Regions from separate parts of the Bacillus sp. SRI_025 genome, predicted to be linked through region 1. Evidence: predicted binding sites of a transcription regulator. Region 1 holds the regulator's gene; each other region holds the start of a gene.
What was found. Region 1 encodes Rex, which represses fermentation and respiration genes when NADH is low (regulators of the CRP and FNR family bind a similar motif). Its sites were predicted from a motif close to TTGTGAAATATTTCACAA; they were not measured.

Region 1 (10,634 bases):
GCAATTTGACGAATTGGCTCTTCAAGAGAACGTAGAACGATGTTTACACCTGTTTGAACGTCACCATCAGCTTCAATTGAAGCGACTTTGTTGTATACATTTACAAGTGCTGTACCACCACCGGATACGATACCTTCTTCAACTGCTGCACGAGTTGAGTTCAGTGCATCCTCGATGCGTAGTTTACGCTCTTTTAGTTCTGTTTCAGTTGCAGCACCAACTTTGATGACAGCGACGCCGCCAGCTAGTTTTGCAAGACGTTCTTGTAATTTTTCTTTATCGAATTCAGAAGTTGTTTCTTCTACTTGTGCACGGATTTGGTTCACACGTGCTGCAATTTGAGCAGAATCTCCTGAACCTTCAACGATTGTTGTGTTTTCTTTTGTCACAACGACTTTAGACGCGCGACCAAGCTGACCGATTTCAGTTGATTTCAGGTCAAGTCCTAGATCTTCTGTGATTAATTCTCCGCCAGTTAGAACAGAGATGTCTTCAAGCATTGCTTTACGACGATCACCGAATCCAGGTGCTTTTACTGCTACTGCGTTGAATGTACCACGAAGTTTGTTCACAACAAGAGTTGCAAGTGCTTCGCCTTCTACATCTTCAGCAATAAGCAATAATGGTTTTCCTTGTTGTACAACTTGCTCAAGTACAGGAAGGATTTCTTGAATGTTTGTGATCTTTTTATCTGTGATTAAGATGTAAGGATTTTCAAGAACTGCTTCCATCTTATCAGAATCTGTCACCATGTATGGAGAAGCATATCCGCGGTCAAACTGCATACCTTCAACCACTTCTAGCTCAGTTGTGAAACCTTTAGATTCTTCAATTGTGATAACTCCGTCGTTGCCAACGCGCTCCATCGCTTCAGCGATTAGGCTGCCGACTTCTTCGTCTGCTGCAGAAATAGCCGCAACTTGAGCAATTGATTCTTTACCTTCGATTGGTTTAGAAATCTCGTGCAAGCCTTCAAGTGCTACTTTTACTGCTTCTTCGATCCCTTTACGAACGCCAACAGGGTTTGCACCAGCTGTTACGTTTTTAAGACCTTCACGGATCATCGCTTGAGCTAGAACTGTTGCAGTCGTTGTACCGTCACCAGCTACGTCGTTTGTTTTGCTTGCAACTTCAGCAACAAGTTTTGCACCCATGTTTTCAAATGCATCTTCTAATTCGATTTCTTTTGCAATCGTTACACCATCATTTGTGATAAGTGGAGAACCGAATTTTTTCTCAAGAACCACGTTACGTCCTTTTGGTCCTAAAGTTACTTTCACAGCATCTGCAAGTGCATCTACACCACGTAACATCGCACGACGTGCTTCTTCACTGAACTTAATATCTTTTGCCATAATAACGAAACCTCCTCAGTCTTTTTAAAAATATATCTCAATGCTTTTTTATGTGATTAACCAATAACAGCTAAAATGTCGCTCTCACGAAGGATTAAATATTCTTTTCCTTCATATTTCACTTCAGTGCCTGCATATTTTGAGAAGATAATGCGGTCGCCTGTGCTTACTTCTAACGCAACGCGCTCACCACTTTCAAGTACACGCCCTGAACCTGCTGCAACAATTTTACCTTCTTGCGGTTTTTCTTTTGCAGAATCCGGTAACACAATACCGCTAGCGGTTTTTTCCTCAGATTCAACGAGTTCAATGATTACGCGATCGCCTAATGGCTTTAACATAAGAAACAACCTCCTCAATTTTTATATGTAGTCTTTTTTAGCACTCATCACCAGTGAGTGCTAACACATTTATTATAATAAAGAATGTCTTCTGCAATTTCAAGTGAAAACCTTTAAAAATTTTTACGCTTTCACGATCTTTTTGAATCTCAGATTCTTTCCTTTTCATCGTAAAAGAAGACTTGTGTTACAATAAATTTAGTTCTTTTAGTAAAGGGGTTTTCGTTACTTGAAAAAACAATATTGGTACATCATCTTAACGTATATATTGGTACAGGTATCTGCGTTTCCTTATTTTCTCATAATGAAATGGCTGGGATTCATTCAATCACCGATGACTCAAACAGAGCTTTCAAAATTATCAGGAACGTGGACAATCATCAGTTTCTGTATCGGATTGATCATTATTCTGCTCATCCTTCGAACCGTCCCAAAAGCTTCACTGCGAAATGAAGCGCCAGCTTCAATCGGTTCTGCTATCGCATGGATCATTGGCGGTTTCTTTCTTTCTCTCTTTGCACAATCAATTGCGGGGGCGATTGAACAATATGCATTTGGCATTGGACGAGAATCTGAAAATACCCAAAACATTTTATCCATTATGGATGCCGTTCCTTGGCTTGTGATCGTCATCGCCCTGATTGGACCGATATTAGAGGAAATCATTTTCCGTAAAATCATCTTTGGTGTGATTTATGAAAAAACGAATTTCTTCATTGGAGCACTTGCCAGTTCAGTGGTTTTCGCTGCTGTACATTATGATTTTCCCCATATCTTGCTCTATACCGCAATGGGCTTTACCTTTGCCTTTTTATATGCGAAAACAAAACGAATCATTGTCCCAATCGGCGCTCATATGCTGATGAACTCACTTGTCGTTCTTGTGCAGATTGAGCCAGTGAAAAAAATGATTGAAGAACAATCTCAAACCATGCAAATGATTATTGGAGGCTTTTTCTCATGAGAAACCCAGTCGTATGGGGCATCATTTATTTTGCCGTAGGTGTGGCTTTCACCTATATGGCCATTCAAAATCCAGGTGACATGTGGTCATTTTACAGCATTTTGCTGATGGTGTTTGCGGCCTATAATATCAATATCGCGCTTAAAATGTTTGCCTTCTCTGTCAAACTCAAAAAACAGCAGCAAAAATAAATCAAAAACCATTTTCCGCGTTTGGAAAATGGTTTTTTTATGGAGGATGTAACTTCATGGAACATGAAAAACTTCGTTTCTTCAATGATCAGCATGAAACCATTGGAGCTGCCGCTCGTTCAGATGTCCACGCCCAAGGTCTTTGGCATGAAACATTTCATTTCTGGCTTCTTAAAAAGGAGCTTGGCACCGTGTATCTCTATTTTCAGCTAAGGAGTCCTGCAAAAAAGGATTTTCCTTCACTGTTTGATATCACCGCAGCAGGTCACCTTCTCGCAGATGAACAGCCTTCTGATGGCTTAAGAGAGGTAGAAGAAGAACTTGGTCTTTCTATCCTTTTTGAGGACCTTACTTATACAGGAATCATAAAAGATGAAATTCACCTGCCTTCTTTCATCGACCGTGAGTTCTGTCATGTGTATCTTTATATGAATGAAGAAAAGCACATGGAAGTTCATCTACAGAAAGAAGAAGTCGCTGGTCTGTACAGAACAAAGCTGCCTGATGCACAGCAGCTTTTAACAGGATCATGTGAAAGAATTCGTATCGAGGGCTTTATAGTTGATGCAAACGGAGAACGACTTGAGGAAAGCATCGAAGTGGGTATTCATAATTTTGTCCCGCATGAGCCTGCCTATTATGAGCACCTCTTTCACACGATCAATCAATTTCTTACACAATAGAAAAAGCATCGTGATCCCTTATTGGATCATGATGCTTTTTTATGAAACATAATGTTTTTCTTTCTCCTCTGTTTGCTGCATTTTGCGGTAGGTCACTCTTGAAATGATAATGCTCACTTCGTATAAAACGAGCATTGGCAAGGTGACCATGAGGTGAGAAACAAGCTCTGGCGGTGTAATGAGTGCGGCAATGACAAGGAGGACAAAATAGGCATACTTCCGTATTTTTGATAAAAACATCGGTGTGATGATGCCGAGTCTTGTGAGAAACATCAACACGACGGGCATCTGAAACAAAAAGCCAAATGGAAGTGTTAGCTGCATTAGAAATGTAAAATACTCATGAATCCCAATGACTTGCTCTACATTTAAATCATTCGACATTCGCATCATAAAATCGACGACAAACGGAAATAAAATAAAGTAAGAGAAAGCCACACCGCTCAAAAATAAAAGCAGTGCAATCGGAATGTAAGCAAGTGTCACCTTTCTTTCTTTCTCATATAAGCCAGGACTCACAAACGCCCACAGCTGATATAAAATAACGGGACACGTCAAAACCAAAGCAATGACAAATGCGAACTGCATAAACACGTACAGTGGATCTGTAAGTTTAAATGCATTCAGCGTCAGTGTTGCCGCTTCATCGGTATTTTGTAAATACACAATGACCGGCTTAGCGAGAAAAAAACCAGCCACCATAAAGGCGACAAAAAACATCGCAATGATCACTAGGCGTTTTCGCAGTTCCACAATATGCTCCATAAGCGGCATATCTTTGACATTCATGAAGCTCATCCTATTCTACTGATCTTCTTTTTTCTTTTTTTCTTCCTGATCATCAGCTAAGCCTTTTGTGGCATTTTTGAATTCACGTAATGTATCTCCTGCTGCTCTTCCTAATTCAGGAAGCTTTTTCGGCCCAAAAATAATGAGCGCTACAATCGCAATCAGAATCAAACTCCCAGGACCGATCGGACCCATTTGCTCCACCCCCTTTACCCCTTTTCGTCAGTCCTCCTGCGTAACAGAGTAATGCTTTAAGAAATACACAAGAGACTGAAGTTCAACCGCCAAATCTATATGATGAATTCGAATGTGTTCCGGCACATTCAATCGAGCCGGCGTAAAGTTAAGGATTCCTTTGATGCCAAGGGCAATCAAACGATCTGTAATGGATTGAGCTGCTACGGCAGGTACTGTCAAAATTGCAACAGGGATATCTCCTACCTCTTGAACATGCTCTTCAAGCTTATCCAAATCATAGACAGGCACGCCGCCTATCTCACTTCCTATTTTACTCTCATTGACGTCAAAAGCCATTGAAATTTTTGTATTATTATTTTTTATGAAATTATAGTGTAAAAAAGCAGTCCCTAAATTCCCGACACCGATGAGCATGACATTGGTCATTTCATCTTGGTCAAGGGTCTTTCTGAAGAAGGTCAAGAGATAATCGACATTATAGCCATACCCTTTCTTCCCAAGTGCACCAAAGTACGAAAAATCTCGGCGAATGGTAGCAGAATCCACTTTGACTGCATCACTAAGCTCAGCTGATGACACCCTTTGTTTTCCTGATGCATGCAAATTTTTTAAAAAACGGTAGTAAAGCGGCAAACGTTTGGCTGTCGCTTGTGGAATTTTTGACTGATCTATATTCATATAAGGTCCTCCAACTTAAATATCAGATGCTCTGTGAAAATCACCGTTTTTCCCGCCTGTCTTTTCAATTAGATAGGTTGGACCGATGATCATGCCTTTATCAATCGCTTTGCACATATCGTAAACGGTCAGTGCACATACTGAAGCAGAAGTGAGCGCTTCCATCTCCACACCCGTACTTCCTTTTGTTTTCACCTGTACTTGTATGTTCAGGATGTGCGCATTTCCGTCTTCCTCCCAATTAAAGGAGATATCCACGCCTTTTAGTGCAAGCGGATGACACATTGGAATGATGGTAGATGTTTGCTTTGCTGCCATGATGCCAGCAACCTGTGCAACAGACAGCACATCCCCTTTTCCAATTTCATGCTGTTGTATTTTATGAAACACTTCTTTTATCATACGAACACTTGAAACAGCAACGGCGGTTCTCACTGTAGACGATTTGTCACTAATGTCGACCATCTTTGCTCTCCCCTGTTCGTTAAAGTGGCTAAATTGACTCATCTTTCAACGCTCCCTCACTCAAATGATACACTATTTTTTCCTATCTGTCTTTCATTTGAATATGGCGATTGTATGTAACATTTGCCGGTTTACTGCTGATAAGCTACACTTAACATATTATAGCAGAGGTGAAGTTACATGATGATTCTACAAGTGAATCAGCTGTCCAAATCGTTTGGCGCTGATACCGTTTTAACGAATATAAAATTGGAAGTCAAAGCAAGGGATCGAATTGCCATTGTAGGTCGTAACGGCGCAGGCAAATCCACGCTTTTGAAAATCATTGCCGGTCAAATGTCTTACGAGCAAGGTGAGATCATCAAACCAAAAGACCTATCGATCGGCTATTTAGCACAGCATACCGATGTGACGTCTACACGTACGCTAAAAGACGAATTATTATCGGTTTTTGATCATTTAAAAGAGATGGAACAAGAGATGAGAACCATTGAGGAGAAAATGGCTTCTTCCACAGGTTCTGAGCTGGAAGCCCTGATGAAAACCTATGACAGGCTTCAGCAGGAATTTAAAGATCAAGGCGGCTATCAATATGAAGCAGATGTCCGCTCCATTCTTCATGGACTCGGCTTTAGTCATTTTGAAGATGAGACAACCGTCCAATCTTTAAGCGGCGGCCAGAAAACCCGTTTAGCACTTGGAAAGCTCTTGTTAATGAAACCAGAACTCTTAATTCTGGATGAGCCGACAAACCATTTAGATATTGATACCTTATCATGGCTTGAGCAGTATTTGCAAAATTATACAGGTGCCATTCTCATCGTGTCCCATGACCGCTATTTCTTAGACAAAGTCGTAAACCACGTCTATGAAGTCTCAAGAACTTCGATGAAAAAGTTTGCAGGGAACTATAGTAAGTATCTGGATCTGAAAGCAGAGCAGCTCGAGCGGGATATGAAACTATACGAAAAGCAGCAAGAAGAGATCTCAAAGCTCCAGGATTTCGTGGACCGCAACCTGGCAAGAGCCTCCACCACAAAGCGCGCTCAAAGCAGACGCAAACAGCTCGAACGGATGGATCGTTTAGATAAGCCTTTAGGAGATGAAAAATCTGCAAACTTTCATTTTGATATTACGAGACAAAGCGGCAATGATGTACTGAAGGTACATGATCTCGATATTAGTTATGATGAAAAAACACCGCTCCTATCCTCTCTTTCTTTTCAGATTAAACGCGAGGATAGTGTGGCACTCATTGGTCCTAACGGGATCGGGAAATCAACCCTTTTAAAAACGTTAACGAACACATTAACACCAGTAAAAGGCGACATCACTTTTGGATCTCATGTCACGATCGGCTACTATGACCAAGAGCAAGCCAAACTGACATCCTCGAAAAAAGTGCTAAATGAGCTTTGGGATGATTATCCTCATATGAATGAAAAAGAAATTCGGACATGTTTAGGAAATTTCCTCTTTTCAGGGGATGACGTTTTAAAGCCTGTCCATGCATTAAGCGGTGGGGAAAAAGCACGTCTTGCGCTGGCAAAGCTGATGCTCCAAAAAGCCAATTTTCTTATTCTCGATGAACCTACAAACCATCTTGACTTAGATAGTAAGGAAATTTTAGAGAATGCACTAATCGATTATCCAGGAACCATCTTATTTGTCTCGCATGATCGTTATTTTATCAATCGTCTCGCTACGAAAGTATTCGAGCTGTCGCCTACAGAAACAAAAGAATATCTCGGTGATTATGACTACTACCTTGAAAAGAAAAATGAACAACTAGAGCTGAAGGCACTTCAACATAATGAACCGGTTAAAAAACAAGCTGCCCAGCCAGCAGAAACAACAAAGCTTTCTTATGCGGAAGAAAAAGAACTGAAAAAGAAAGAAAGACAAAAGCAGCGCAGGATTGAAGAAATTGAAAAACGGATTGCTGTCATTGAAGACAAGCTTGGCGAAAATGAAGAGCTGTTATGTGATCCTGATATTTTTCAAGATCACGAGAAGGTCCAAGCCATTCAAACAGAAAATGATACGCTCAATCAAGAGTTAGAATCACTTTTTGCGGAGTGGGAAGAGCTGTCAGATTCTTAAAGAGTGCCCTAAAGGGTACTCTTTTTTCTTTCAATGAAAATTTATTATCCACAAAGATACCCACAATAACTTCTTGATTATTCTTAAACACTTTAGACTTATCCACTTTATCCACAGTGTTTTAATCACATATCCACAAAAAAGGTCGTATTTATACACATCCTCTTCACTTTAAAACAAAATTTTCTAACAATTGTGGATATTTAACGTTTACATGTGAATAAATCGCTTTCATAGAAAAATAAAAACCCCTGTAATCCACAGGAGTTTTATTTATATGAGACAAGCGGCAATCCTGGCTGGCCATTCATCGCCATATCGCCTCTGATTCCTTTTTCAAACGCAATGGTTCCAGCGGCAGCGATCATGGCTGCATTGTCTGTGCAAAGTGATAATGGCGGAATAATAACCTTCACGTCTGGCAGTTTGAATGCTGAAGTTAAAGCTTCTCTTAGTCCTTTATTGGCAGCGACTCCTCCAGCTAGAACAACCTGCTTCACACCATAGGCTTCTGCTGCTTTCAATGTTTTACCAACAAGCACCTCAATGACACTTGCTTGAAAACTTGCGGCTAAATTCTCTGGGGCAATCGTTTCTCCCTTTTGTGACGCATTGTGTAAGGTGTTGATCACAGCTGATTTTAAACCACTGAAGCTAAAGTGATAAGACCCTTCTTCAAGCCATGCACGAGGAAGCTTAATTGTCGGCTCTCCTTCATGTGCTAACCGATCAATATGAGGTCCGCCTGGGTACGGGAGACCCATCGTCCGGGCCACTTTATCGTAGGCTTCTCCAGCTGCATCATCTAATGTTTCTCCGATGACCTCAAAAGATCCGTGCTCCTTCATTAAAACAAGCTCAGTATGTCCGCCAGAGACAACAAGAGCTAAACATGGAAACTCCAATTCATCAACAAGCTGGTTGGCATAAATATGCCCTGCAATATGATGAACACCAACAAGAGGAATTTGATGGGCAAAGCTCAGTGCCTTTGCTGCATTGACGCCAATCAGCAGGGCACCGACGAGACCGGGCCCTTCCGTAACAGCAATCGCATCCAAATCCTTAAAGCTCATACCCGCCTGTGTCATCACTTCTTCTAATACGATGGTGACTTGCTCCACGTGATGCCTCGAAGCAATTTCAGGTACAACACCGCCAAATCGTTTATGACTGTCTATTTGCGAGGCCACTACATTCGCCACGATTTTCTTTCCATTTTTCACAATGGACGCAGCTGTTTCATCACAGCTTGTTTCTATTCCTAATATGAATCGATCTGTTTGTTCACTCATTTATATTCACCCACATGACTAACGCATCTTCTCCATTATCCGTATAATAATTCTTTCGAATAGAAGCTGGTCTGAAACCGAGCTTTTCATAGAGGGATTGTGCTGGTGTATTTGAAACCCGCACCTCTAAAGAAAGATGATCTGTCTTTTTTTCTTTGCAAAATTCCATGACATATCGAAGCAATGCTTCCCCGTAGCCTTTTCCTCTATGCTCAGGGAGAATCGCAATGTTCGTAATTTGTGCATCGTCCATGACAATCCAGACCCCGCAATATCCAACAGGCTGCTTATCTTCTTCAATGAGGAAATAATGGCTGTATTGGTTATGAAGAATCTCATAGACAAACGATTCCTTTTTCCAAGGCGCTGTAAACGAATGCACTTCAATCGTATACACCTCTGGAATGTCCGCTACTGTCATTTGTCGTATTTCTGCTATGTTAAGGTTATTTTTGTCCTTCAAGCCATTTCACTTCCGCTTCTGCCAAACGAATATAGTTAGGAACAAGCTGATGAACATCTTCAGCAGGACGATCTGCGCCTAAAAATGCAAGCACTGAAGGTCTTGGGTTATGAAATGTCCCCTCTGCCAGTACAGCCGTTTCTCCTAAAATGGAGCGAATGCTCTCTTCATGAAGGTGCACATCTTGTCCAAGAAATAGAACAGGTTTTCCTGTCTTCTTCAGCTCATGAAGCCAATCCGTGAGCAGGATATTTTGATCTGGTTCGACCTCTTTGATCTTACCTTTTTCAAACGTATATAGCCCAGTATAAACTTGTCCTCTTCTCGCATCAAATAGAGGTGAGATATACCCATCAAAATATTGGCCATTTGCCGCAAGCGCTTCTAAACTCGAAACAGCCGATATCGGGATAGACAGCGTCCACGCAAGTGTTTTTGCTATGGTAACACCAATTCTGACGCCAGTGTAAGATCCAGGTCCTTTTGCCACAACGATTTTACTTAGTTCGCTTGGTGCTACACCACATTCTTTCATCAATGCTTCAACAGTGGGCATCGCTCGGACGGAATGGTTCTTTTTTAAATACGTAATGCTCTCGCCAATCACAGTGAGATCTCTTACAAGAGCAATTCCTAGTGTATGGTTTGATGTATCAATGGCCAGTATGGTCAAATTCTTTCATCTCCTTACAAAGGGACTCATAACGCTCCCCTTTTGCATCAAACGTGAGATGCCGTTCTTCTTCACGTTCTGTTCTCAGCATTTCAATTTTTAAATAGGAAGAAGGCAATTGAGGTTCAATCAGATGTGCCCATTCAACCAAGCATACACCTTCACCCTCAAAATATTCTTCTAGTCCGATGTCTTCTTCCGCATCTTCCATGCGGTACACGTCCATATGGTAAAGTGGCAGTCTGCCATCGGTATATTCTTTAATAATTGTAAAGGTGGGGCTGTTGACGATACGGGTAATTCCTAAGCCTTCCGCAAAACCTTTTGAAAAAGTGGTTTTGCCTGCGCCTAAATCTCCTTCTAATGTCAATACATCGCCTGGCATCACAAGTTTGGCCAAAGCAGCGGCAATTCGTTTCGTCTCATCCGCACCTTT
Region 2 (10,634 bases), on a different contig from region 1:
AATCATGTTCAGGGGAATGGTTCGCCCATGATTCAAAAAAACTGCTATGACGAGGATTCGACTTATTTTTTAGCACAATTAGGAATTTCCAGTAAAATATTGTCTGGTGAGAGGAAATACCCCGTAAAATATGTAGTTTATGAAGCATTCTATAGGATTTACGAGTAATACGGCGTATAAACTCTAATGACCAGACCTCTATATGGAATTCATACATATTGTGGGGAAATAAGCGAATTCTAAAGATTGTTCGCATCATAACGCTTATGTTACGGTTATAAAGATGCTAATTTGGAGGGAAAATATGAATTCTGAAGAGAGAAATATCAAAATCAAGATAAATAATGTATCTAAAATTTTCGGTAAAAATGCTAAAAAAGCATCTCAAATGCTTGAAAACGGGAAAACAAAAAGAGAGATCCTAAAAGAGACCGGCGCAACAGTTGGTGTCAATCGAGCAAATTTTGATGTTTATGACGGCGAGATATTTGTCATCATGGGGCTATCAGGGAGCGGAAAGTCCACACTTGTGCGGATGCTAAACAGGTTAATCGAACCAACCTCCGGTGAAATTTATATTGATGGGGATATGATAACAAATATGTCAAAGGATCAATTGCGTGAAGTCAGACGGAAAAAGATCAGCATGGTTTTCCAAAACTTCGCATTGTTCCCGCACCGTACAATTCTTGAGAACACAGAGTATGGTCTTGAATTGCAAGGTGTAGATAAAGAAGAGCGCAGACCAAAAGCGCTTGAATCTTTAAAGCTTGTTGGACTTGAAGGCTTTGAAGAGCAATACCCAAATCAATTAAGTGGTGGGATGCAGCAGCGTGTTGGATTGGCACGTGCGTTAGCAAATGACCCTGACATTTTATTAATGGATGAAGCATTCAGCGCACTAGACCCATTAATTCGTAAAGATATGCAGGATGAATTGCTTGAGCTTCATACATCTGTAGGAAAAACGATCATTTTCATTACCCATGATTTAGATGAGGCGCTTCGTATTGGCGACCGCATTGTGCTCATGAAGGACGGAAATATCGTTCAAATCGGAACACCAGAAGAAATTCTAATGAACCCATCGAATGAATATGTTGAACGCTTCGTTGAAGATGTTGACCTTTCTAAAGTATTAACCGCTGGTCATATTATGAAACGTGCAGAAACAGTTCAGATTGACAAAGGGGCACGTGTTGCGCTTACGCTCATGAAAAACCTAGGGATTTCGTCTATCTATGCGGTAGATAAGAAAAAGCATTTATTAGGTGTCATTTCTGCCCAAGCAGCGAAGAAAGCAGCAGAAACGGGAGCGTCGCTTGAAACGGTTCTCGATAAAGAATTTACGACAGTGTTGGAATCTACGTATTTGACAGAGATCTTTGATGCGGTGTCTGATGCGAACATTCCGATTGCCGTTGTCGATGAGAAAAACAGAATGAAGGGCATTGTGGTCCGAGGTGCATTGATTGGTGCATTATCAGGAAATGATGAGTATATCAACATGTCTTCTAACAAGCTAGAGGAAATTAAAGCACAAGAGCCTTCTGCACAGGAGGTAGAATAAGATGTTTAGTATGAGTGATTTACCTAGAATTCCGTTTGCGGAATATATCGATCAATTTGTTGACTGGTTAACATTAACGTTTGGTGGTTTCTTTGATGGCATCACAAATGGATTAGCAGGAACAGTAAATGGGATTGTGGCTGCACTTGGCGTCATTCCATCCATTATTTTAACCCTTATTTTTGCCGGTATTGCTTGGTGGATCAGTACAAGAGGAGTTGCTCTTTTCACACTTATTGGATTTTTACTGATCGACTATTTAGGCTACTGGCATCCAATGCTTCAAACACTTGCGCTCGTTTTGACCGCTGTGGTCATTTCTATTGTGATCGGGGTTCCGATCGGTATTTGGGCATCACAGAAGGAAACTGTGCGTAAAATTGTGACACCTATTTTAGATTTAATGCAGACAATGCCTGCATTCGTTTATCTATTACCAGCTATCTTCTTCTTTAATATTGGGGTTGTTCCTGGGGTTGTGGCATCGGTTATCTTCTCTATGCCGCCAACGATCCGTATGACCATTCTCGGTATTAAACAAGTACCGGCTGATTTAATTGAAGCAACCGAAGCATTTGGTTCAACGACATTCCAGCGTTTATTCAAAGTTCAGCTTCCACTTGCAACAAAAACCATCTTAGCTGGTATTAACCAAAGTATCATGCTGGCTCTATCAATGGTCGTGATTGCAGCAATGGTAGGTGCACCAGGACTTGGTTCAGAAGTATATAGTGCGGTAACCCAGCTGAAAACAGGTATTGGTTTTGAAGCAGGTATTGCCATTGTTATTGTGGCGATTACACTTGACCGTATTACACAAAACATTAAAACGAAAAAAACCAGGGGGAATGCTTAATGTGGAAAAAGTCTCTCTACATTGGGATGACCGCCCTGCTTGTCTTTTTACTAGCTGCTTGCGGCGCGCAGACAGATTCAAATGCGAGTGCAGCACAGCAGGTGAATAAAACTATTATCGGAATCGATCCAGGTTCAGGGATTATGGCACTGACAGATCAAGCGAAAAAGGATTACGGCTTAGAGGATTGGACGGTTGTGTCTGCATCAAGTGCAGCTATGACAGCAACACTCAAAAAATCTTACGACCGTAAAAAGCCAATCATCATCACTGGCTGGAATCCACACTGGATGTTTTCCCGCTATGATTTAAAATATTTAGATGATCCAAAAAAATCTTACGGTGAAGCGGAAGAAATTCATACGATTTCACGTAAAGGCTTTGCAAAGGATCAGCCGGAAGCAGCCAAAATGCTTAGTCAGTTTAAATGGTCTCAAGATGACATGGGCGAAGTCATGATTGATATTCAAGATGGTGTGAAACCAAAGGATGCTGCCATAAAATATGTGAAAAAACATAAAGACCAAGTAGCGAAATGGACAAAAGGCGTGAAAAAGTCGAATGGTGGAAAAGTCAATCTTGCCTACGTTGCCTGGGATAGTGAGATTGCAAGTACCAATGTTGCAGCAGAAGTATTGCGTGAACTCGGGTTTAATGTGACTTTGACTCAGGTTGAAGCAGGTCCAATGTGGACAGCAATTGCAACCGGAAGTGCGGATGCTTCATTATCCGCTTGGCTGCCAAATACGCATAAAACGTATGCAGCGAAGTTTAAAGGGAAATATGATGACCTTGGTACAAGTATGAAAGGCCTTCGAATGGGGCTAGTTGTTCCGAAATATATGAAGAACGTAAACTCCATTGAAGATTTGAAAAAATAGTCAATGATGTAGTGGTTCCCTTATAATAGAAGGGAGCATGTGGAAAAAGCAGTCTGCTCAAAAAGCGGCTGCTTTTTTCTTATATAGAAGGATGGAGTTGTCGTCGATGATGGATAGGTCAATCATGATTTTTCTGCATGGTGGAGGAGTAAGCAGCTGGATGTGGCAGGAGCAGGTTGAAATATTTAAGGACACGTATGAATGCTTTGCCCCTGATCTCATTGGACACGGGACAAGAGCAAAAGAACAGATATTTTCAATGAATGAAAGCGCTCAAGAAGTCATCTCATGGATCAAGGAAAACGCGAATGGCCGTCAAGTGATTCTGATTGGATTTTCTTTAGGTGCGCAGATTGCCGTTGATGTGTTATCAAGAGAGCCAGATATCGTAGACATCGCTGTCATCAATAGCGCCCTTGTGATGCCTTTGCCATGGCTCCATTTCATGGTGAGACCGCTCTTGCCACTGACGTATCCATTATTAAAGAAAGATTGGTTTATCCAGCTCCAAGCTGAAAAGATGGGGCTCCCGCAACATGTACTGCCTCATTATGCGGCGGAATCGAAACATTTGCAGAAGAAAACCCTTCTTACGATGTTTCAAGAAAACCTCCATTACAGGCTCCCAGACACGTTTCAGCAAGCAAAGGCACGCATTCTTGTCACAGTGGGAGAAAAAGAAAAAGGCATTATGACACGCTCAGCAAAAAAAATAACAAATTCACATCCGAAGGCAACAGGCGTCATCGTTCCCGGTATTGGACATACATTTACTTTTGAGAGAAAAGAACTTTTCACAGAAATGATCAAAAGCTTTATAGAGGCACGTGCATTACCAGTGGAATTAAAGGAAATCCAGTAGCCGCGCCCATCAATAAGTGAAGATAAGCATAAAAGAGGCGGTGGTCTCTTAGAATCTGTATGATATAGGTATAAAACGCTTTCAGTTTGTGTGCCATAGAAGGAGGAGCTATGAGTAAAAACTATATCATATTCGGTGCAAGTCAAGGATTAGGAGATGCTTTTGTAAAGGGTCTTCCTTCAAGTGGAGATACAGTTTGGATTGTGTCAAGAAGTGAACCAAGTAGTTTGAGCATAGATGACGGTGTACATAGAATTTGGCTGAAAATCGACTTATCAAGCCAAACGCATATCCCTTATATGCTCGAAGCACTGGAGAACAAGACGATTGATGTACTGATCTATAACGTCGGTTTATGGGAAAAACGAGGCTTTGAAGACGATTATTCCTTTGATCACGATCAGCCAGAGGATATTGCGCACTTAATTAATGTGAATGTCACCTCAACCATTACGTACATCCAGGCACTGCTTCCGCACGTAAGGAAATCGGAGAATGGGAAAATCATTGTGATTGGCTCAACGGCTGGACTCGATCATACAAACCTGCCGCAAGTCTCGTTTGTTGCATCTAAATTTGGCCTGCGCGGAATTGTGAATGCGCTGAGAGAGCATGTGAGAAAAGATAAAATATCTGTTACCTGTATCAATCCAGGAGAGCTGGCGGCAGAGGTTCCGTATGAAGAGGGAGCCGAAAAGGCGATTACTCTATATGACGAAACGAGAATCCCTGTCCAGGATATTGTGGAGCTAGCTAGATGTGTGATTCATTTATCAAGAGTATCTTGTGTGAAAGAAATCAACGTTCCAGCCATGACAGATTTGAATGCGTAAAATATTGCGACCACCCGCCCTAAAGAGAAGGCGGGTGGCTTTTTCATTTTATGATGAATGCTGCTGGAGTGTTTGATAGACAGCTTCGGTCAAAATCTCAATGCCGGTAAAGATTGCAGAGCGGTCGAAGGTCATGTACGGATGATGAAGACCTGGCTTTAAATCACAGCCTAAACCGAGCATTGTAGATTTGATATGCGGAAGCTTTGCTGCATAAAAGTGAAAGTCTTCTCCACCTGTTGTGACGATTGGGGGATCAAGCTGCTCTTGTCCTAAAACCTGTTCAATCGCATGAGACATGATCTGGACAGCTTCCTCATTTAAGGTTGCGGCAGGCAGACGATGGTCTGTTGAAAGTGTAATGGAAGCACCAAAGGCATCCGCTACAGAATGAACTGCTCTTTCAATTTCTTTTTCTAGCTCATCCATTACTTCGTTTGTTTGCGCCCTTACATCTAATGTAAATGAAGCTTTGCCTGGGATGATGTTTGAGCTGCCCCCGCCAGCATGTAAATTGGTCATTTTCACAGAATGGGCGACTCGTGGATCGACATGGATATGCGCGAGTCTCTGCACGAGGGTTGAAGCCACTTCGATTACGTTGATGCCAAGGTGTGGACGTGCACCGTGCGCTTCCTCTCCAGTAATTGTGCCGACATAATGATTACTTGATCCGTGCAAAATAGCAGGAGCGCAGCGTCCGTTTAATGTTTCTTGAATTGGGCGCACATGTACGCCATATAAGTAATCGACATCTGCCAGCACACCTTTTTCAATCATTTTCAGCGCACCGCCGCCTCTTTCCTCGGCAGGCTGAAAGATGAAACGAATTGTGCCGTTCGGGCGTTCTTTTTCCTTTAATGCCATAAAGGTGCCAAGAGCCATTGTCATGTGTGCATCGTGGCCACATGAATGATTGGCTTGAAACTCTCCATCTACTTCCTGCCAAAGTGCATCAATATCGGCTCTCACAGCGACCACTGGTGCGCCTTCTCCAATTTCACCGATCACCCCTGTACAGTCGTCAAATGTTTGAGTTTTGCAGCCTAATTTTTTCAATATATCTTCAATATAAGCAGTCGTTTCTGTTTCTTCCCAGCTGATTTCTGGGTGGGCATGCAAGTGTTCAAAGATGTCTGTCACGGTTTGTTTCATTTCGTTTGTCAAAGTTGTCATGAAGAGCCTCCTTGCTGACAGATAATCTGCCAAAACATTATTTTAGTGAAATAATATTGATCTTAAATATCAACAGTGTTTATAATATAACACATCATTTGATTATTCTGAAAATTAAGTGAAATTCCGATCGGGACAAAGGGGTTTTGGCACATGAAAACTGCGACAGTATCAGCACCAGAGAAACAGAAACGAAAACTTCAAATGCCGGATGCGTATGTTCTCTTATTTATGATTGCACTGATTTGTACGATAGCAACGTATTTTGTACCAGCGGGTGAGTTTGACCGAAAGACATCTGGGGAGATCACAACGGCCGTTCCTGGCAGCTATCACCGCATTGATCAATCACCAGTGAGTCCAGTTGGCTTTTTCACTGCGATACAAGAAGGAATGGTTGGGTCCGCATCTATTATTTTTCTGATTCTATTTACGGGCGGAACCATTGCCATTTTGGAGAAGACAGGTGCTATTAACGGGATGATTCACCATGTCATCAGCCGGTTTCAAACGAAGCAATTATTGTTTATTTGTATTGTTGGGGGATTATTTTCAGTCCTTGGAACGACCGGAATTGTCGTGAACTCTGTTATTGGGTTTATTCCAATCGGCATCATTGTGGCACGATCCTTGAAATGGGATGCTGTAGCAGGAGCGGCTGTCATATACATCGGCTGTTACGCAGGGTTTAATGCAACGATTTTATCTCCATCTCCATTAGGTTTATCACAAACGATCGCAGAGCTGCCGATCTTTTCTGGCATTGGGCTGCGTGTCATCATTTATCTTTGTTTTCTTATTTCTAGTATCGTGTACATCTATTTATATACAAGACGTCTGAAGAATAAAGACAAGGGAAGCATTCTTGGCGATCAATGGTTTCCTGCTAAGGGGCTTGGCGGAGCCGATGCGGAATCTGTGGACAAGCCTGCATTCACTGGTAGACATAAGCTGATTTTAGCAGTATGCGGATTGTCTCTTGGAGGGTTCTTATATGGCGCACTTCAGCTTGGCTGGACCGATAAGGAAATGGCCGGTGTGTTCATTTTTATGGCAATTGCAGCTGGACTGCTTGGAGGATTAGCGGCCAATGATATTGCGAAAACGTTTATTGTCGGCTGTCAAAGCCTTGTATACGGCGCACTTATTGTTGGGATGGCACGCTGTATTTCGGTCATTTTAGAAAATGGGAAGCTGCTTGATACAGTGGTCAACGGCTTGGCGAGTATGCTGACAGGATTTAGTCCAATTGCTGGTGCGATCGGGATGTATATTGCGAGTGCGCTTCTTCACTTTTTGATTTCATCAGGATCAGGAGAAGCCGTTGTCTTTATCCCGATTCTTGCGCCGCTCGCTGATTTAATGGGCATCACAAGACAGGTAGCTGTAGAAGCAGTAATGCTTGGTGAAGGGGTGGTCAACTGTATCAATCCGACTTCTGGTGTGCTGATGGCTGTGCTTGCTGCAAGTGGTATTCCTTATGTAAAGTGGCTGCGTTTTATGGTGCCGCTTGCCCTCATTTGGTTTGTCATTGGTCTTGTATTTATTTGTATTGGGGTCATGATCAACTGGGGCCCTTATTAAACATGTATGAAGCTGCCGAAGAGCGTTTGGCAGCTTTTTTCTTGTGGAAATATGTATGGAACCAGCGCTTTGAAAGCACAATAAATGTGTTCACAAATTCGCTACATATTTTTTTTGAGCAACCCCCTTGCAAAAGTTTGTGAAGTATTGCACAATAAGAATGTGAAATACTTCACATAATAAAAACAGCCGAGTTTTACTCAGGAGGATGAGATAAATGACAAACGAAAAAGTAAACAAAGTAGCCCTTATTGGAGCAGGTTTCGTCGGCAGCAGTTATGCCTTTACATTAATAAATCAAGCGATCACAGATGAATTGGTTGTTATCGATTTGAATCAAGACAAAGCAATGGGTGACGTCATGGATTTAAACCACGGGAAAGCATTTGCCCCGCATCCTGTGAATACTTGGTATGGAGATTATGAGGATTGTAAGGATGCAGACATTGTATGTATCTGTGCTGGTGCAAACCAAAAGCCAGGTGAAACGAGACTTGACCTTGTTGAGAAAAATTTAAATATATTTAAAGGCATTGTAGACAATGTGATGAAAAGCGGATTCGATGGTATTTTCTTAGTTGCTACGAACCCAGTTGATATTTTGACATATGCGACTTGGAAATTCAGTGGACTTCCAAAAGAACGAGTGATTGGCAGTGGTACGACGCTTGATACGGCAAGATTTAGATACATGCTCAGTGAGTATTTTGAAGCAGCGGCACACAATGTGCATGCGTACATCATTGGCGAACATGGGGATACTGAGCTTGCTGTTTGGAGTCATGCGAATATCGGAAGTGTACCAATTACAGAATTAATGAAGAGAAATGATCAATACAAACAAGAAGACTTAGATGAAATCATGGAAAATGTCCGTCATGCCGCTTACCAAATCATTGAGAAAAAAGGCGCTACTTACTACGGCGTAGCAATGAGTTTAGCCCGCATTACAAGAGCGATCCTGCACAATGAAAACAGCATTTTAACGGTCAGCACTTACTTGGATGGTGAGTACGGAGCAGAAGATGTCTACATTGGTGTACCAGCCCTTGTGAATCGAAATGGCGCAACAGAAGTAATGGAGCTTGCACTAAACGACACGGAGAAAGAAAAATTTGCACACAGTGTGAATGTGTTAAAAGAGATTTTGGCTCCTCATTTTTAATCAATCAAAAGCAACCTATCTGAGCAGAAAAGGATGAATCACTATGTGGCAGCAAATATATGATCCGTTTGGTAATGAATTCGTCAGTGCATTGGTGGCAATGCTCCCAATCTTGTTTTTCCTACTTGCATTAACCGTCTTTAAGTTAAAAGGTGTTTTAGCCGCTTGTTTTACCTTAATCGTCAGTTTTGTAACAGCTGTTTTCTTCTTCCATATGCCAGTTGAAAAGGCATTATCTGCTGTGCTGCTCGGTATATCTAATGGGCTGTGGCCGATTGGATATATCGTGATCATGGCGGTATGGCTCTATAAAATTGCAGTGAAATCTGGTAAGTTCGATGTCATTCGTTCTAGTATTGCAGGAATCTCTCAGGATCAACGTCTTCAGCTCTTATTAATAGGTTTTAGCTTTAACGCATTTTTAGAAGGTGCTGCTGGGTTTGGTGTACCGATTGCGATCAGTGCCGCTCTCTTAACAGAGCTTGGGTTTAAACCGCTGAAAGCTGCGATGCTCTGCTTAATTGCCAATGCTGCGTCTGGTGCATTTGGTGCTGTGGGAATTCCAGTGATTACAGGGGCGCAAATGGGCAATATGACGCCGCTTGCGTTATCTCAAACCCTTGTATATACGATTCCGTTTATTTCATTCTGTATTCCGTTCCTACTCATTCTGATTGTAGATGGATTCAAAGGAATCAAAGAAACTCTGCCAGCCTTGCTTGTTGTGAGTGGAACCTATACCATTTTGCAAGCTGTTACAATGGTGACGATGGGTCCTGAGCTTGCCAATATTATTTCTGCCTTAGCAAGTATGGGTATTTTGGCTTTATTTCTTCGGAAATGGCAGCCAAAACACATTTATCGAGAAGAAGGAGCGCCAGATATTGAACAGAAACAAACGTATCGCGGCGTTGAAATACTGAAAGCATGGTCTCCGTTCTATATTTTAACTGCTGTTATTACAGTATGGAGCCTGCCAGCATTTAAAGCATTGTTTGCTGTAGGAGGACCGCTTAACTGGACGACCATTTTAGTGAAAATGCCATTTTTACATCAGCAAATTGTGAAATTACCACCAATTGCACAAACGGAAACACCTATTGATGCGATCTTTAAAATTGATGTCATCAGTGCAACGGGTACTGCCATTCTGATTGCGGTGATGCTGACAGGGCTGTTTAGCAGACATATTACGTTAACAGAAGGCGCTGCCTGCTTAAAAGCAGCGGTGAAAGAGCTTTGGCTCCCCGTTCTTACCATTTGTTTTGTCATGGGCTTTGCCAACCTGGCGAACTTTGCTGGACTAAGTTCTGCGATTGGACTTGCTCTTGCCAAAACAGGCGATTTGTTCCCACTTGTCAGCCCGGTGCTTGGCTGGATCGGTGTGTTTATTACTGGATCTGTCGTGAGTAACAACGCCTTATTCGGTAACCTTCAAGCGGTCACTGCTTCTCAAATCGGCTCACAGGCAGGTTTGTTGATTGGGGCGAACACGACCGGTGGTGTGATGGCGAAATTAATTTCTCCACAATCTATCGCTATCGCTACAGCAGCTGTTGGAGAAACAGGGAAAGAATCTGAGCTCTTCAAAAAGACCGTGAAGTACAGCTTCATTCTGCTCGGCATTGTATGTATATGGACATTCATTCTTGCTCAATTTTTATAGGTTGATAGATTAAAAAAGACTGAGAGAGATCTCAGTCTTTT
Region 3 (10,634 bases), on a different contig from region 1:
TTGATGAGTTGCGGAAGGTGAATGAGGACATTGTCGGCTGGATCAATATGGAGGATACGATGATTCAGTATCCGATCGTTCAATCTCGCGATAATGCGTTCTACTTAACTCGTAATTATTTAAAAAACGACACCCGGGCAGGCAGTATCTTTATGGATTATCGTAATGATGTCCTGCATGAAAGCCCAAATACAGTGGTGTACGGCCATCGGATGAGGGATGGATCCATGTTTGCTGGACTCACAAACTATCTAAAAAAAGATTTCTTCCATGAGCACCGGACATTTCAGTACGATACGCTGTATCAAAGCTATGAAGCGGAGATTTTTGCCGTGTATGAAACGACGGTTGACTTCGATTATATTCAAACCGATTTTCAGGATCTTGGCGAATATGCCCATTACTTGCAAGCTGTGCGGAAGAAATCAATCTATCAAACGAAGACAGACGTGTCCACAGATGACCTCATCCTCACCTTATCGACCTGTGATCATGTACTTGCACCTAAAAACGGGCGTCTTGTGGTACAGGCAAAGCTAAAGAAAGTTTACTAGAAAAGGAGAGACAGACGGTTGAAATTTTCACATGTGATCTTGGCGGGACTCGTCTTGATGCTTCTCCTCAGCGGATGCAGTCAGGCAGCACCTGTAGAGAAAGAAAGCGCGGCAGGAGCGCTGAAGATAAAGGATTTTACCGGAAGAACGCTGTCATTTGATGAATCCCCTCAGCGTATCGTCGCCTTATCGACCGGGGACTTGAGCATTCTATATGCTTTAGGCGGTGAGGCGGTCGGCAGGCCAACTGCCGAGTTACCAGACAGCTTACAAAAGGCAAAGTCCGTACAAACGATTGGCACAACGCATCAATTTGATGTAGAGCTGATCACAAGCCTACAACCTGATGTTGTGCTTGGAAATGAACAATTAAACAGCAAGGACATCTCGACAATAGAAGGAATTGGTTCACAGCTTCTTTTGACAAGCGCCAATTCAGTGAAGGACATCCAGCGCCAAATTTCGTTATTTGGGGAGTTGCTTGGGAAGCAGCAAAAGGCTAAAGCACTCAATGATCAAATTGATGAGCGGAAAAAGCAGGTCAAGCAGCCTAAGAAAAAAGTAAAAACACTCGTTGTGTACGGTGCACCCGGCACATATATGGCGGCGCTTCCTCAATCCTTAAGCGGAGATTTATTGCATATCGCCGGGGGTGCAAACATTGCTGAGAATGAACCGGCACTCGAAAAATTCCCTCAATACGCCCAAATCAATGCAGAAATGGTGATCGAAGCCGATCCTGATCTCATTCTGCTCATGACACACAGCAATCCTGAAGATGTGAAAGCGGGCTTTATGAGTGAAATGAAACAGAATGCAGCATGGCACGACGTATCAGCTGTCAAAAATGGCCGCGTGGAGATTTTGCCTAGTGATTTATTTGGGACGAATCCAGGCGCAGACGTCATCAAGGCGATTGATGAACTAGAAAAGAGATTGAAGCGATTGTCATCATGAAGGTGAATGCAGAGTTAGATTTTCAAAAAAGACAGTCGAGACGAAGGTGGCTGATACCAGGACTGCTTCTTTCGCTAGGTGTGGGCATATGTCTAGGGCTTGCATTAGGCTCTGTTCAATTATCGCTGCCAGATTTGATCGCTGCTTTGACGGGATCAGGCCAGCCTGTCCATGAAAAAATCGTCATGGATTTACGCCTGCCGCGCGTTCTCATAGGCTTCATCGTCGGGGCCTGTCTCGCAGCATCAGGAGCGATTTTACAAGGAGTCGTCCGAAATCCACTCGCTGATCCCGGCATCATCGGTGTGACCGCCGGCGGTGGGTTAGCTGCTGTACTCAGCATGATTGTGTTCCCACAATTCACATATCTGCTTCCAGCGGCTGCCTTTCTTGGCGCTTTATTAGCGGCACTCGTTGTGTATATCCTGTCGTTTGACCAAGGGGTTTCGCCACTGAAATTGATTCTGGCGGGAGTGGCAGTCAATGCCCTGCTTGGTGCGGTCATGAATGGGTTGATGGTGCTTTATAGTGAGCGTGTGCAGGCTGTTCTGCCTTTTTTATCAGGAGGATTAAATGGACGGAGCTGGCATCATCTGAGCTTTGTGTCACCCTATGCGCTTGCTGGATTGTGTCTTTGTTTTTTTGCAATCAAGCCGGCAAATCTCCTTTTGCTTGGTGATGATTCAGCGCAGCTGCTTGGCCTTAGAGTCGAGCGAACCCGATTTTTCTTAATTGCACTGGCGGCGCTTTTGGCGGGTGCGGCGGTAAGCGTGAGCGGTTTAATTGGATTTGTCGGTCTTGTCGTCCCTCATTTTATCCGCCTTTTAATTGGAGATGACTACCGGTACCTGCTTCCGATCTCAATGCTTGGCGGCGGCGTACTTGTGGTCTTTGCTGATACAGCGGCACGGGTATGGTTTACACCGGTTGAACTGCCTGTGGGTATTCTGCTTGCCTGTATCGGTGCACCTTTCTTCCTCTATTTATTAAAAAAGAAAGGGAGGGGTTAAGTTGGATGTGATTGCGATGGATGACGTGAGCCTCAGTCAAGGAGGCTTTCGGCTGTCGTCTATTTCAGCAGCTGTGCCTAAAGGGAGTGTAACAGGAATTATTGGACCGAATGGGTCAGGGAAGTCGACGTTTATTAAAGCGGCCGCACGCCTTACGTCGATCGAAAGCGGCATGATTTATATTCACGATATCCCGCAAAAAGAAATGACAGCGCAGGAGATTGCACAGGAAATCGCCGTTCTAATGCAGACGAGAACTGCCATCCCATCGATGACAGTACGTGAGCTGGTTGCACTTGGACGCAGTCCGCATCGTTCTATCTGGAAAAAGAGCTCGCAGACAGATCAGGAAGCGATAGAGTGGGCGCTTGATGTGACCAATAGCCGCGTAAATGAAAACAGGATGCTGCATACATTGTCAGGCGGAGAAAGGCAGAAGGCGTATATTGCAATGGCACTGGCTCAGAAGACAGAGACGATTATTCTGGATGAGCCTACCACTTTCTTAGATATTGCGCACCAGCTTGATTTACTGGAGCTGCTCAAACAGCTGAATGAAACGCATGGGATCACCATTTTAATGGTTCTTCATGACCTGCAGCAGGCAGCAAAATATTGTGATCGCCTGATTGCGATGAAGCGTGGTCAGGTTTACCAAATAGGGACACCGAACGAAGTATTAACAGAAAACTTTTTCAAAGAAGTCTTTGGGATTCAGGCAGAGGTTCACTTAGATGGAGAGCATCCGCTCATTATCCCAATCGCTTCGATCCAACAACAAAAGGGAGATGAATCAAACATGATCATTGTAAACAACCAGGTTAGAGTAGAAAAAGGCAGTGCAGACCACCTCGTTAAGCGTTTTAACAAGCAGGGACAAGTAGAATTCATGGAAGGATTTTTAGGCATGGAAGTCTGGGTCACACAGCAGACAACCGATTACGATGAAGTGACCATTCATACCCGCTGGAATCGAAAAGAAGATTTTGTGAACTGGACAAAATCTCAGGCATTTGGAGATGCACACGCTCATGGAAAAGCGAAACCTGAAGGACTATTAAAAAACAAAATTACGTACTATGAAGTACAAGTGACAAGACCTGCTTTACAGAAAAAAGCCTAAAAAAGAAACACAGCGCTGCGGCCCACATGCAGCGCTATTTTTTTCGCTTTTTTATTTTCCGTCACATATTTTTGACAAAGTATTCAAACAACTGACACAATACCATCCAATTTTTAGGTAAAATTTACTTTATTTTTGAAGCGTATGGGTGTAAAGTACAGGTATAAATAACTAACCGAATGAAAATCAAGAGTAAAATTTCACCGAGTGAACCATTTCAAATGGACTTTTATTTGTGAAACATTGAACAAATAGTGAACATTTTGTGAAATGGTGAGCATGAATCGTTCGGCATGTGAAAGTAAGGGAGGATGTAAGGCTGTGAGTGAGCTGTTTTTAGCAAGATTTCAATTTGCTTCAACGACATTATTTCATTTTATTTTTGTTCCTATGTCAATAGGTTTGGTGTTTATCGTCGCATTGATGCAGACCCTTTATGTCGTCAAGAAAAAAGACATCTATAAAAAGATGGCGAAGTTTTGGGGTCACCTGTTCTTACTTAACTTTGCAGTAGGTGTGGTGACAGGGATTCTGCAGGAATTCCAGTTTGGGATGAACTGGTCAGATTATTCAAGGTTTGTCGGTGATGTCTTTGGTGCACCGCTTGCCATTGAAGCGCTTTTGGCCTTTTTCCTTGAATCTACATTTATTGGACTTTGGATATTCGGCTGGGATCGTCTGCCGAAGAAGATTCATTTATTGTGCATTTGGCTTGTTTCCCTTGGTACGATCTTTTCGGCGTTTTGGATTTTACTCGCCAACTCATTTATGCAGGAGCCAGTTGGATTTGCCATTAAAAATGGTCGTGCAGAAATGAATGATTTTGGCGCTCTTGTAACGAACCCGCAGCTTTGGGTTGAATTCCCGCACGTTCTGTTTGGTGCACTGGCAACAGGAGCTTTCTTTATTGCAGGAGTTAGTGCCTATAAAATGATTAAAAAACAAGAAATCGCCTTTTTCAAAAAGTCATTCCAGATTGCGATGGTCCTCGCTTTAATTTCTGGCTTAGGTGTGGCGTTCTCTGGACATGATCAAGCGAAGCATTTAATGAAATCACAGCCAATGAAAATGGCAGCAAGTGAAGCCCTTTGGAAGGATAGTGGAGATCCAGCGGCTTGGACACTATTTGCCAACATTGACACGGATAAAAAAGAAAACTCTGCGGAGATCAATATTCCGTTTGCCTTAAGTTATTTGGCTTATTCGAAGTTCAGTGGAGACGTTCCAGGTATGCTGACGCTTCAAAAAGAATATGAAGCCAAGTTTGGCCCTGGAGACTACATTCCGCCAGTGAAAACAACATTCTGGAGCTTTAGAATTATGGTCGGTGCCGGCATGCTGATGATTTTTGCTAGTATGATTGGCTTGTACTTAAGCTTTAGAAAGAAACTTGAAACAAACAAATGGTATTTACGCTTCATGGTATGGATGATTGCGTTCCCGTTTATTGCGAACTCAGCCGGCTGGATCATGACTGAGATCGGGCGTCAGCCGTGGACCGTCTTTGGCATGATGACGACGGCTCAATCAATTTCACCGAACGTATCGTATGGCATGCTGTTATTCTCAGTCATTAGCTTTACGGCGATGTATCTGATTCTTGCTATTGTGCTCGCTTACTTATTCATTCGAGAAATTAAAAAAGGTGCACATTCTGAAGAAGATACAGATCAAAAGGATGAAACGGACCTGTCTACAGATCCATTTGATGGAGGCGCATATCATGGCATATCTTAACGAGATTTGGTTTATTCTTGTCGCAGTATTGTTTGTTGGATTTTTCTTCTTAGAAGGATTTGATTTTGGTGTCGGGATGTCCATGCAGCTGCTTGGAAAGGACGCGCACGAGCGCCGCATTTTAATCAATACGATTGGTCCTTTCTGGGATGCGAATGAGGTCTGGCTGATTACAGCTGGCGGCGCTATTTTCGCTGCATTTCCTCACTGGTATGCCACGATGTTCAGCGGATACTATATTCCGTTTGCGGTTCTCCTCTTAGCGCTCATTGGGCGCGGGGTCGCCTTTGAATTCCGAGGGAAGGTTGAGAAAGCCTCTTGGATCAAGACATGGGACTGGGTCATCTTCTTTGGCAGTCTGCTTCCGCCATTTTTACTAGGTGTATTATTCACGAGTATTTTACGCGGGATGCCAATTGATCAAGACATGAACATGTACGCTGGTTTTACGGACTTTGTGAATCTTTATTCAGTGATCGGCGGGGTAGCTGTGACAGTTCTTTGCCTGTTGCATGGCTTGATTTTCGTCACACTTCGTACAGAGGGTGAATTAAGAGATCGTGCAAGAAAACTGGGCCAGCGTGTCCTGCTTATTGCACTCCCTGTTCTTGTTATTTTTGTCGGTGTGTCCATCATAGAAACAGACATTTATACCGTACGCCCGATCATCACCATTCCGTTAACTGTGCTGATTGTGGCTTGTTATATAGCTGCTCTTGTTTTGATGAGAAAAGAACGTGATGGCTGGACATTCTTATTCACAGGCGCAGGCATCATGGTGACGGTGTCCATGCTGTTCACTGCATTGTTCCCGCGCGTCATGATTAGTTCAATCAGCCATTCATTTGATCTCACGATTCAAAACGCTGCATCTGGATCTTATTCACTGACGGTCATGACGATTGTAGCCATTTCTTTGCTGCCCTTTGTGCTTGGGTATCAAATTTGGAGCTATTACGTCTTCCGTAAACGTGTAAGCGGTAAGGAGCCAATGACCTACTAATGGATAAACGTTGGCTTCAACTAAAAGGAATGAGAGGGCTTCTTGCCCTCTTAGGTATTGTGTCACTCATCCAAGGAGCAAGTATTATTTTCCAAGCACAGTGGCTGGCACATGCCATTACAACGCTGTTTGACGGGAAAAGCCTCTCGCAGGCAACGCCATATGTCCTGCTGTTTCTTGCTGCCTTTCTTGTGCGGCACGGTCTCACCTTGATTCGGGAGAAGGTTATGTTTACGTACTCTTCCCGAATTGGAGCAGACGTCAGAAAGCAGCTGCTAGACCAACTCTTTCGATTAGGGCCTGCCTTCGCAAAGAAAAAGGGGACAGGTAAGCTTGTCACATTAGCAATGGAAGGAATTGCTCAATACCGTCAGTATTTACAGCTGTTTTTGCCGAAAATGGTGAACATGGCAGTGATTCCGGCAATGGTCCTTATCTATGTGTGGACATTAGATGAAACATCGGCCGTCATTTTAATTGTGACGCTGCCTATTTTAATTATTTTTATGATTTTGCTAGGCCTTGTTGCTCAGCGTAAAGCGGCCAAACAATGGAGATCGTATGAGAAATTATCCAATCATTTTACTGACTCTCTCCGCGGCCTTGAGACGCTTCGTTACTTAGGTATCAGCAAAAAGCACTCCCGTAATATTGCAGAGGTGTCAAAGCGATATCGAAAAGCGACCATGAGCACACTGAAGGTCGCCTTTCTGTCATCGTTTGCGCTCGATTTCTTTTCCATGCTATCAATTGCAACCGTCGCTGTTTTTCTTGGCTTGCGATTAATTGAAGGAGAGCTTCTCTTATTGCCGGCTTTGACGGCGCTTATGCTGGCGCCAGAGTATTTCCTGCCGGTACGTGAAGTAGGAAATGATTATCATGCGACGTTAAATGGAAAAGAAGCGAATGAAGCTATGCAGGTCATTTTAGAAGAAAAGGGCTTCCGCACGCAGGAGACACAATCTGTGCAGCTGGATAAGTGGGATGCACAATCCGTCCTCACGCTGCAAGATGTTTGTGTCCAGCATGATGAACATGCCCCTTATTCCATTCAGGATGTAGATCTCATTGTCAAAGGGAAGAAAAAAATCGGCATTATTGGTGCCAGTGGTTCAGGGAAATCGACGTTAACCGATGTCCTCGGCGGCTTTGTTGAACCGTCTTCGGGTCAAATCACGCTAAACGGCCAGCCGCTTGTTCATTTACAGATGAAGGAATGGCAAAAGGAAGTTGTCTATATGCCGCAGCACCCCTATTTATTTCACATGACATTAAGAGAAAACATTCGTTTTTATGAACCGAATGCAACAGATGAAGAAGTGGAAAGAGCTGTGCATGAGGCTGGTTTAACTCAGCTTGTCACACAGCTGCCAAATGGTCTGGATGAGGTCATTGGAGAACAGGGAAGAGGGCTAAGCGGCGGACAGGCGCAAAGAATTGCCCTTGCTCGAACTGTGCTGGGCCAGCGGTCGATTATGCTGTTAGATGAACCAACGGCGCATCTCGATATTGAAACAGAGTATGAATTGAAAAAAACAATGCTTCCACTGTTTGAACATAAACTTGTGTTCTTAGCGACACACAGACTCCATTGGATGCCGGACATGGATGAAATCATTGTCATGGATCAAGGAACCGTCGCAGAAATGGGGACACATGAATCATTAATGCAAAGAAAAGGCGTGTATTATCAATTGGTACAGGAGCAAATGGGGGCGGTCACACATGATCAGTAAAGGCTGGTTTATACCTTATATCAAGGAGAATCGAAAGCTGTTTGCCTTGGTTTTATTTTTAGGAGCCATTGCGGTATTCTCTGCTTCTATGCTGATGTACACGTCGGGCTTTCTCATTTCAAAAGCCGCGACAAGACCTGAGAATATACTCATGGTCTACGTCCCAATCGTGGCTGTACGTACCTTTGGAATTTCGCGCTCTGCTGCACGCTATGCAGAAAGGCTGGCGAGCCATCAACTCATTTTGACAATGATTGAAAAAATGCGTGTGCGTCTGTATGACATGGCTGAACGAAGTGCCAAACAGACAAAGCTGGGGACAGGTGAAATGCTTGGCCTCTTGTCAGATGATGTGGAGAGACTGCAGGATGCCTATTTAAAAACCATCTTTCCATCCATCGGTGCACTGCTTTTATATGCCGCATCCATTGGAGCACTTGGCCTTTTCTCATGGCCTTTTGCTGGACTGATGCTGCTTTATATGGCACTTCTCGTCTTCGTCTTCCCATACGTCACAGTGCTTGTGAACCGGGCAAGACAAATTCAAATGAAAAAAGGCAGAAATGAACTGTACAGCCATTTAACAGATGCAGTCATGGGCGTTAGTGACTGGCTGTTCAGCGGCAGGCAGAAAGATTTTGTTGATGGTTATGAACAAAAAGAAGCGCAGCTGTTAGCGCTTGAATCAGCAAAGCACCGGTTTATCCGCCTGCGCCAATTTTTTGCACAGCTCATCATTGGAGGAGCTGTCGTGCTTGTCGTGTATTGGAGCGGCTCGGTCGTTCAGTCAGGATCCATGTCACACACCCTGATTGCAGCCTTTGTACTTGTGCTGTTTCCATTAACAGAAGCCTTTCTTCCGCTGTCAGATGCAGCAGGTGATATCCCTGTCTATCAGCATGCTGTCAACAGATTACATCATTATGAAAAGCAGTCATATGAAGGAGAAACTGAGAGCGAGGCAGTGGATCAGTCAACCCTTTCTCACGATGAAGCGGTCTGTTTCAATCAGGTGTCCTTTCGGTATGACACGCATCAATATGTACTTCAAGACCTGTCCTTTTCTCTGAAGCAAGGGGAATCACTCGCACTATTAGGAAAAAGCGGTGCAGGCAAATCGACCATTTTAAAATTGTTAGAAGGGGCAGTCGTTCCAAATCAAGGAGCTGTCAGCATTCAAGGAAAACCGGTTCAAAGCATTCAAGAGAATGTGTCTGCCTATGTGTCTGTGCTCAATCAACAGCCTTATTTATTTGATACGTCTGTTTTAAACAATATCCGTTTAGGATCTCCAGAGGCGACAGAAGAGCAGGTAAAAGAAGCAGCTAGACAAGTGCAGCTGCATGATTACATCGAGTCTTTGCCAGAAGGTTATCACACAGGTGTTCAGGAGACAGGGGTTCGATTTTCAGGTGGAGAAAGACAGCGTATGGCATTAGCTCGGATTTTGCTGCAGGACACGCCGGTTGTTGTATTAGATGAATCGACCGTCGGGCTTGATCCACGGACAGAGCGTGAATTGCTTGAAACCATCTTCCGTGTGTTAAAAGGGAAAACAGTTATTTGGATAACCCATCATCTGACTGGCTGTGAGGCGTGTGACCGCATCATGTTTATTGAAGACGGACGCATTGAGATGCAGGGTCAGCATCAGGTTTTACTAAAAGAAAACAAGCGTTATCAAAAGTTGTATGAAATGGATCGTCCTTTTTCTACAATCTAAATGAAATGACAAAAACGTTCGGACAGGAAATCTCTGCCCGAACGTTTTGTGGTTTAAGGGTTTACTTTACCAACACCTGCATTTGAGATCACTTCTGATTTCACATTGTTCACGTTAAGCAAAGAGTAGTTATAAGGAGGGTTATACGTACCTGTTGAAGATGTTGGCAGACTGCCTGTGCTGTTAATATAAGAGTTGTTGATGACATGCCATGTTCCAACTTGACGGCTGTCCCAGCTTCCAATGGCATTATTGGTGTTTTCAAATACGTTGTGTTCTATTCTCATCTTTGCGCCCATACGTGAGTTAATCGCTGTTGCCAAGATGCCTTTATAATAGTTGTTATAGACATGGCCTTCCCCGAAGCGCATAGACGGTACACGAGAGTTCAGGTTTTCAAAACGGTTGTTGTGGAACGTAATTTTTCGATTATAGTTATCGTTATCGGAGCTGCCCATGAGCATTGTTTTCCAGCTGTCATGTACATAGTTCCACGAGAAGGTAATATAGTCAGAGTCATTTTTGACATCAAATAAACCATCGTAGTCATCCTTCCCAGAATTCAATGTGTTGTACAGTTCATTATGGTCGACCCATATGTTTTTAGAACCGCCTTCGATCCCGATTGCATCTTTGTCACCGATTTTGCTGTGGTGGATTTTCAAGTTGCGGATGATGATGTTATTGGCACGCCATACTTTAATGCCAATCCCATTAAATTCACCGTTCGTCCCTTTACCGACGATCGAAACATTATTTGTATCTTTCACATCGATTTTATTGGCTGATGT

Region 2: the regulator Rex is predicted to act here: its motif matches at 7,923-7,940, upstream of AC20OE_RS17050 (L-lactate dehydrogenase).
Region 3: the regulator Rex is predicted to act here: its motif matches at 3,878-3,895, upstream of AC20OE_RS03620 (cytochrome ubiquinol oxidase subunit I).

The regions. Positions count from the first base shown of each region.
Region 1 is NZ_JBYEGB010000005.1:300,948-311,581, forward strand. Features, by position in the region: gene groL (chaperonin GroEL) at 1-1,355, opposite strand, end outside; gene groES (co-chaperone GroES) at 1,412-1,696, opposite strand; gene AC20OE_RS15810 (CPBP family intramembrane glutamic endopeptidase) at 1,926-2,660, shown strand; gene AC20OE_RS15815 (YdiK family protein) at 2,657-2,851, shown strand; gene AC20OE_RS15820 (NUDIX hydrolase) at 2,908-3,534, shown strand; gene tatC (twin-arginine translocase subunit TatC) at 3,574-4,332, opposite strand; gene AC20OE_RS15830 (twin-arginine translocase TatA/TatE family subunit) at 4,339-4,518, opposite strand; gene AC20OE_RS15835 (redox-sensing transcriptional repressor Rex) at 4,546-5,199, opposite strand; gene moaC (cyclic pyranopterin monophosphate synthase MoaC) at 5,215-5,706, opposite strand; gene AC20OE_RS15845 (ABC-F family ATP-binding cassette domain-containing protein) at 5,845-7,767, shown strand; gene tsaD (tRNA (adenosine(37)-N6)-threonylcarbamoyltransferase complex transferase subunit TsaD) at 8,037-9,062, opposite strand; gene rimI (ribosomal protein S18-alanine N-acetyltransferase) at 9,055-9,483, opposite strand; gene tsaB (tRNA (adenosine(37)-N6)-threonylcarbamoyltransferase complex dimerization subunit type 1 TsaB) at 9,509-10,198, opposite strand; gene tsaE (tRNA (adenosine(37)-N6)-threonylcarbamoyltransferase complex ATPase subunit type 1 TsaE) at 10,179-10,634, opposite strand, start outside.
Region 2 is NZ_JBYEGB010000007.1:57,802-68,435, reverse strand. Features, by position in the region: gene opuAA (glycine/proline betaine ABC transporter ATP-binding protein OpuAA) at 305-1,570, shown strand; gene opuAB (glycine/proline betaine ABC transporter permease subunit OpuAB) at 1,581-2,426, shown strand; gene AC20OE_RS17075 (glycine betaine ABC transporter substrate-binding protein) at 2,426-3,307, shown strand; gene AC20OE_RS17070 (alpha/beta fold hydrolase) at 3,414-4,169, shown strand; gene AC20OE_RS17065 (SDR family NAD(P)-dependent oxidoreductase) at 4,280-5,002, shown strand; gene AC20OE_RS17060 (M20 peptidase aminoacylase family protein) at 5,051-6,178, opposite strand; gene AC20OE_RS17055 (YfcC family protein) at 6,332-7,762, shown strand; gene AC20OE_RS17050 (L-lactate dehydrogenase) at 7,980-8,927, shown strand; gene AC20OE_RS17045 (L-lactate permease) at 8,971-10,593, shown strand.
Region 3 is NZ_JBYEGB010000001.1:697,545-708,178, reverse strand. Features, by position in the region: gene srtB (class B sortase) at 1-554, shown strand, start outside; gene AC20OE_RS03635 (ABC transporter substrate-binding protein) at 573-1,511, shown strand; gene AC20OE_RS03630 (FecCD family ABC transporter permease) at 1,508-2,521, shown strand; gene isdG (heme oxygenase) at 2,529-3,644, shown strand; gene AC20OE_RS03620 (cytochrome ubiquinol oxidase subunit I) at 3,966-5,381, shown strand; gene cydB (cytochrome d ubiquinol oxidase subunit II) at 5,368-6,384, shown strand; gene cydD (thiol reductant ABC exporter subunit CydD) at 6,384-8,120, shown strand; gene cydC (thiol reductant ABC exporter subunit CydC) at 8,110-9,843, shown strand; gene AC20OE_RS03600 (pectate lyase family protein) at 9,897-10,634, opposite strand, start outside.